DNA from 2 places in the Alloalcanivorax sp. C16-1 genome. Region 2 is predicted to be linked to the other one. Evidence: predicted binding sites of a transcription regulator. Region 2 holds the regulator's gene; the other holds the start of a gene.
What was found. Region 2 encodes LexA, which represses DNA repair genes until DNA is damaged. Its sites were predicted from a motif close to TACTGTNTANNTANACAGTA; they were not measured.
Positions count from the first base shown of each region.

Region 1: recA (recombinase RecA) is a predicted target of LexA. The motif match lies at 1,639-1,658, and genes of this name have one in related genera.

Region 1 covers NZ_JBKFTK010000003.1:156,832-160,233, reverse strand. The annotation lists gene ACLD0W_RS11450 (PaaI family thioesterase) at 1-17, opposite strand, end outside; gene ACLD0W_RS11445 (thioesterase family protein) at 190-1,011, shown strand; gene ACLD0W_RS11440 (CinA family protein) at 1,115-1,600, shown strand; gene recA (recombinase RecA) at 1,744-2,781, shown strand; gene ACLD0W_RS11430 (regulatory protein RecX) at 2,774-3,271, shown strand; gene ACLD0W_RS11425 (sulfite exporter TauE/SafE family protein) at 3,306-3,402, shown strand, end outside.
Region 2 covers NZ_JBKFTK010000002.1:502,900-506,301, forward strand. The annotation lists gene ACLD0W_RS09520 (TatD family hydrolase) at 1-513, opposite strand, end outside; gene ACLD0W_RS09525 (DUF1499 domain-containing protein) at 510-896, opposite strand; gene lexA (transcriptional repressor LexA) at 1,021-1,635, opposite strand; gene ACLD0W_RS09535 (cyclic nucleotide-binding domain-containing protein) at 1,739-2,392, shown strand; gene ACLD0W_RS09540 (universal stress protein) at 2,407-2,856, opposite strand; gene topA (type I DNA topoisomerase) at 3,197-3,402, shown strand, end outside.

The DNA.
Region 1 (3,402 bases), on a different contig from region 2:
GAAAGGGTGTCTGTCATTGCTGGGTCCCGAGCCGGGGCGCCGCTTGCGTCGGCGCCGATACACTGTTTCTATCAAGCACTGTTTTTATCTAGCACTGCGTTTTTGAAACGCTGTCTCAAAAAAACGCCGTCACAAAAAACAATACGGCCCGCCCCCTGTCAAGCGCGGCCCCGCCAAGAGTGATCGTCCATGACCGAGAACGCCCTGTTTCGCCGCGAAGGCGACGTCTACCTGCCCGGCGAGAACGCCGGCGGCCCCTGGAGCCCCGACTTTCTGCACGGCGGCGCGCCGGCCGGGCTGCTGGCGTCGGTGCTGGAGCCCGCCGGCACCGAGGGCGGCCTGCGGCTGGCCCGCTTCACCGTGGACCTGCTGCGGCCGGTGCCGTCGGCGCCGCTCACCGTGGAAGTGCAGCGGGTCCGGGACGGTCGCCGGCTGCGGCTGTTGCAGGCGGACCTGAAAGCCGGCGAGGTGATCGTCAGCCGCGCCAGTGCCCTGTATCTGGAACAGGTGCCGCTGGAGGTCCCGCCGGCGGCGCGCTTTCCGGCCGGCGACCTGCCGCCCCGGGGCGGTGACGACGAGGCCAGCCTGTCCGAGGCCGCCGGTCGCGCCCGGGGGCAGGCGCCCCTGCCGCTGCCGGGCCTGCACCATACCGTGCGGGTGGCGCGGCTGGACGGCGTGGACGGCAGCGGCCGTGGCCGGGTGTGGATGCGCCTGCCGGTGCCGGTGGTGGCCGGCGAAACCTGCTCGCCCTCGGTGCACGCCGCCGCCCTGGCGGATTTCGGCAACGGGGTGGGGCAGTTGCAGGTCAATCCGCGCACCGGCTGCATCAATACCGACATCAGCCTCTATCTGCACCGGGAGCCGCTGGGGCCGTGGCTGGGCATGGATGCCCTGGCGCGCATGCAGCCCAACGGCAACGGTCTGGTGGAGAGTACCCTTTATGATCAGGACGGCCCGGTGGGCCGGGTGCTGCAGGCCACCCTGGCGATGCCGGTGTACGCCTCGTCCTGATCACCGTTATTCCGATCACACCTGCCCGGCCCACACCTACCCGACCACCGGGGCGGACCTGTATCATGGCCCGCCTGACAGTTACGCACGGAGAGCGTCGGTGATCGATATCAATGAGCGCGCCCGCCGTCTGGCGCGGCAACTGACCGGGCACGGGCTGAAAATGGCCACCGCGGAATCCTGCACCGGCGGCGGCATCGCCTACCGGCTGACGGACCTGGCCGGCGCCTCCGACTGGTTCGAGCGGGGTTTCGTGACCTACTCCAATGACGCCAAGATGGAGATGCTGGGCGTGGCCGCGGCCACCCTGGACCGCCACGGCGCGGTCAGCGAGGCCACGGTGCTGGAAATGGCGCGCGGCGCGCTGGTCCGCTCCCGCGCCGACCTGAGCGTGGCGGTGAGCGGCGTGGCCGGCCCCGGCGGCGGCAGCGCCGACAAGCCGGTGGGCACGGTCTGGATCGCCTGGGCCCAGGGCCCGGACTGGTCCCGGGCCGGGCGATTTCAATTCGGCGGCGACCGCACCGCGGTGCGCGACGCCACCATCGACGCCGCCCTGGAGGGGCTGATCGCCCGTCTGGAGGCGGTCTGAGTGCCGGGGGTTGCAGCCCGGTCCCACACTGCCCATAATGCTGTCCAGATAGACAGTGCTGGCCAGGAGGTCAGCATCACCGGAGAACACTGTCCCGGGATCAGGACACTGTTCCAGGACAAGGAATCGGAGAGGGGTTTCAAATGAGCGACAAGAGCAAGGCACTGTCGGCGGCGCTGTCCCAGATCGAGCGCCAGTTCGGTAAAGGTTCGGTAATGCGCATGGGCGACCAGAAGCGCGAGCGCATGCCCTCCATTTCCACCGGTTCCCTGGGCCTGGACATCGCCCTCGGCATCGGCGGCCTGCCCAAGGGCCGGATCGTGGAAATCTACGGCCCGGAATCCTCCGGTAAGACCACCCTGACCCTGAGCGTGATCGCCCAGGCGCAGAAGAAAGGCGCCACCTGCGCCTTCGTCGACGCCGAGCACGCCCTGGACCCGGATTACGCCGAGAAACTGGGCGTCAACGTGGACGACCTGATCGTGTCCCAGCCGGACACCGGCGAGCAGGCCCTGGAAATCACCGACATGCTGGTGCGCTCCGGCGCCGTGGACGTGGTGATCGTCGACTCGGTGGCGGCGCTGGTGCCCAAGGCCGAGATCGAGGGCGAGATGGGTGACACCCACGTGGGCCTGCAGGCCCGCCTCATGAGCCAGGCCCTGCGCAAGATCACCGGTAACGTGAAAAACGCCAACTGCCTGGTGGTGTTCATCAACCAGATCCGTATGAAGATCGGCGTGATGTTCGGCAACCCGGAAACCACCACCGGCGGTAACGCCCTCAAGTTCTATTCATCCGTGCGCCTGGACATCCGCCGTATCGGCGCGGTCAAGCAGGGCGACGAGGTGACCGGCAACGAGACCCGCGTCAAGGTGGTGAAGAACAAGGTATCGCCGCCGTTCCGCCAGGCCGAGTTCCAGATTCTCTACGGCCAGGGCATCAACCAGCTCGGTGAAGTGCTGGACCTGGGCGTGCAGCAGGGCCTGGTCGACAAATCCGGTGCCTGGTACGCCTACCAGGGCGAGAAGATCGGCCAGGGCAAGCAGAACGCCTGCGACTACCTGGCCGAGCATCCGGACGTGGCCCAGGCCATCGAGAAGGAAATCCGCGCCCGTCTGCTGGCGGTGCCCAGCGAGCAGCCGGCCGAGGCCGAAGAGAAGTCCGAAGCCACGGATGAGTAATCGGCGCGACGGGGCCGGCGACGGCCCCGTGGACGAGGCCACCGTGCGCCAGTACGCGGTTAAGCTGCTGGCACGACGGGACCACGGCCACCAGGAACTGCGCGGCAAGATGCGGCGCCGGTTCGGTGACCAGGCACCGCTGGACCCGGTGCTGGAATGGTGCCAGGAACACGACTTTCTCAACGACCGGCGCTTTGCCGGTTTTTTCGTGCGTTCGCGCATCGAACGGGGCCAGGGGCCCCTGCGCATCCGCGCGGAACTGCGTCAGAAGGGCCTGGGTGACGAGATGATCGGCGCCGCCCTGGACGAGGCGGACTGTGACTGGTTCGCCCTGGCCCGGGAGGTCCACGGGCGCCGCTTCCGGCATCCGCCGGCGGACCGCAAGGAAAAGGCCAAACAGCTGCGCTTCCTGCAGTCCCGGGGCTTCGACGCGGAGCAATGCTTCGCCGCCCTGGACGTCGCCGGCGAAGAGGACGAACCGACGGACTGATTCCGGATCGGTGCTTTTTTTATGGGGAACGTTGATGGAATACCTGGGTGACCCCTGGCTGGTGGCGGCGCTGCTCGGCTCCGGCGTGATCGCCGGCTTTATCAATACCCTGGCCGGCGGTGGTGGTCTGC
Region 2 (3,402 bases):
GCGCTGGTCGGTGAAACAGTGCACCACGGCGGCGGGCAGCCGGTCGCGCCAGGCGCGCAGCAGGGGCAGAAAGCGCGGATGGGCGTCGCGCTGATGCAGAAACACCGGCAGCTGCTTGTCCGCCGCCAGCGCCAGCTGGCTCTCGAACGCTTTCTCCTGGTCCGGGCGGGGTGAAAAGTCCCGGTTGAAGTCCAGGCCCATCTCCCCGGCGGCGGCCACTTCCGGCTGGTCCAGCAGCCCGGCCAGTTCCGCCCGGGCGTCATCGTCGAAGCAGCGCGCGTTGTGCGGGTGCACGCCGGCGGTGGCCAGCAGCCCCCGGTCGGGAAAGTCCCGGCACAGAGCCAGGGCCTGCCGGGACTCCGCCACGCTGGTGCCGGTCAGCAGCATCAGCTCGACGCCGGCCTGGCGGGCACGCTCCAGCACCGCCTCGCCGTCATCGCGAAACTGCCGGTCGCCCAGATTGACGCCGATGTCCGCCCAGCGGGCGGTCGGGGTGCCTGCCGTGATACTCATGAAGCGGGGCGGGGCGTGGGCTGCAGCCGGGCCTCCAGCTGCTCGCGCAGGTCTTCCACGCGACGCCGGTTGGCGCCCAGATCCCAATAGCCGATGCGCGAGGCGGAGCGTACTTCGATGACGCCGTCCTCGTGCACATAGAAGGTCACATCGTCCACGAACCGCAGGATGCGGGTGGTGAAGCGGGCCTCCACCCGGGCGGGTCCCACCGCCCGGTGGCTGACCCGGGGCCAGTCCTCCAGCACCGCGTCGAGCAGCGCCAGGCTGTCGGCACGGGTGCCGGCGCCGGGCAGGGGCGCCACCCGATGGCGGTCGTCATCCGCCAGGCTGGACACGCAATTCGGTGACGACGGACAGGGGGCAAGCAAACGGGTGTCCGACATAATCGGTCTCTCCACTGACCTTTCAGTACTCTGGATTCGGGCCTCTTCTCGGGCGCCCTGGCAGCCGGCCGACACCGTCATGGCGAGCATCAACCCGGCCAGGCACAGGGCGGCGGCGATCTTTCTAGTGACGGTTCGGATCACGGATCAGTCCCACGAAAACACCTTCGATCATCAGTTCGTCCGCCGGCACCCGGATCGGCTCGTAGGCCTCGTTGGCCGGCAGCAGGGTGGCGTTGGACTTGTTCAGTTTAAGGGTTTTCACCGTGACCTCGTCGTCAATGCGCGCCACCACGATCTCGCCGGACAGGGCGGTCTGGCTTTTGCGCACCGCGATCAGGTCGCCGTCGAAGATGCCGGCGTCGATCATACTGTCGCCCTGCACCTTGAGCAGGTAGGTGGGGCGCTGCCGGAACAGGCCCTGGGGCACCGGCACGGTGCGCTCCACGTTCTCGATGGCCTCGATGGGCGTGCCGGCGGCCACCCTGCCCACCACCGGCAGCTCGTCCTCGTGCTCCAGCGCCGCTTCCAGCAGCTGGATGCCGCGGGAGCGGTCGCTGTGCAGACGGATGTAACCCTTGCGTTCCAGCGCCCGCAGGTGATCGGAGGCGGCGTTCTTGGACTGGAAGCCCATGCGCTCGGCGATTTCCGCCCGGGTCGGGGCCATGCCGGTTTCCAGCCGCGAGTCGCGGATGCAGTCCAGCACCTGTTGCTGGCGTGCGGTTAGCGTGCTGCTCATAACGTTCTCCTGGAGTGTCTCGGACACTGATAATATGAACAGTATTATATGTCCAGTGTTTTTGGAAGTACCATGGAGCCCATCAGGGGGGAGAAGGGAACCGATGCGACAGGCGAACTGGCAGCAAACGGACCGGTCACGGGTGGAGACACTGCTTGCCGGCGTGCCGTTTTTCAATGAGGTGGCCCGGGACGATCCGGCCCAGCGGTCGCGGTTGCTGGCGCGCACCGAACTGGTCGAGGCGGCCCCCGGGGACACCGTGATCCGCGCCGGGGAGGTGGAGTCCAGCCTGTATTTTCTGCTGCGCGGCCAGCTGGTGGTACTGGACGATGCGCCGCCGCACGCGGTGCTTTATTACGTGTCGCCGGGGGAGGTGTTCGGCACTCTTTCACTGTTGCTGCGGCGCGCCCGCAGCGCCACCATCCAGGTGGCGGACGCGGCCCGGGAAGCGGTGCTGGCCAGGCTGGATTTCAATGATTTCGACGACGATCGCGACACGCCCTATACCCTGGCCACGCGATTGGCGTTTTTTCACATGCTGGTGCACCAGATCCGCTGGGCGGTGGAGGTGCGGCGCATGCAGAGCCCGGACGCCGGCCTGGCCGCCGACCTGCGCAAGGTGCCGGTGTTCACCGGCGAGCGGGACAGCGAGGCGGAACTGGCCTCATTGCGGGACCAGGCCCGGGCCCTGGCGGATTTGCTGTACCGGTGGAATCATCGCCCGCCGGGGACCACCGGCAACGCCCAGCTCACCTGACCGGCCGGCCCGGTCTATTCCTTCTTCTTGCGATCCATCTTCACCGCCAGCACGTCGCAGTGGGCGCCGGGCACCAGGCCGCGGGCGGTGGAGCCCAGCAGCAGGGCCAGGCCGCTGCGGGTGTGGCTGCCCACCACGATCAGATCGGCGTCCAGGCCGTCGGCCTTGTCGACGATGGTCTTCTCGATGGAGCCCAGCTCCACATGCACCCGTTCCTTGGGCACCTGATATTGGCGCGCGTAGTTGCAGGCGGTTTCCCGCGCCTGCTTGACCAGGCCGCTCTGCAGGTCGGTCACGTCCATGGGCACGTCGGCGCCGTAGGCCAGCGCCAGCGGCTCGATCACATGGATCAGATGCAGTTCGCCCTCGGTGCCGGCGATCACGCCGGCGGCGCGGGCCAGCACTTCCGCGGACTCGTCGCTGCAGTCGATGGCCACCAGGACCTTGCGATAGGGTGCGGACACGATGTTTCTCCAGTGGCTCGGTGTCGCTTCCGAGTATAACTTGCCCGGCGCCCGCCGCCAGCCCGCCGTTGAAGGGTGCCCGGCGAGGGCGGCAAAGCCTTGCCTGGCGCGGCTTCGGCGGCCTTGACGGCGGCCGCCGGCGGGCACCCGGTCGGGGCCCGCCGGGCGGTCCGCGCTTGACCGGACAATACCGGCGCTGTCTAAATAGGCGCCCGCCGGGGCCGTGAAGGCCGCCCGGCGGCACCTCCGGACACTTGGACCGGCACGGCGATCCCGTGCGGCCCACGGGTTTTACGGAGGTTTCTTTTGGATATCCGCATCATGATCGGGTGAGCAACGAATGGGTAAGTCCCTTGTAATCGTGGAGTCGCCGGCCAAGGCCAAGACCATCAACCGCTATCTGGGCGACGACTTCGTGGTCAAGTCCAGTGTCGGCCATGTGCGCGACCTGCCGGTGAGCGGCGGCGCCAAGAAGACCACGCCCAAGGAGCGTGCCAAGGAGGCCGCCTATACCCGGTCACTGCCCAAGGAAGAACGGGAAGCCTA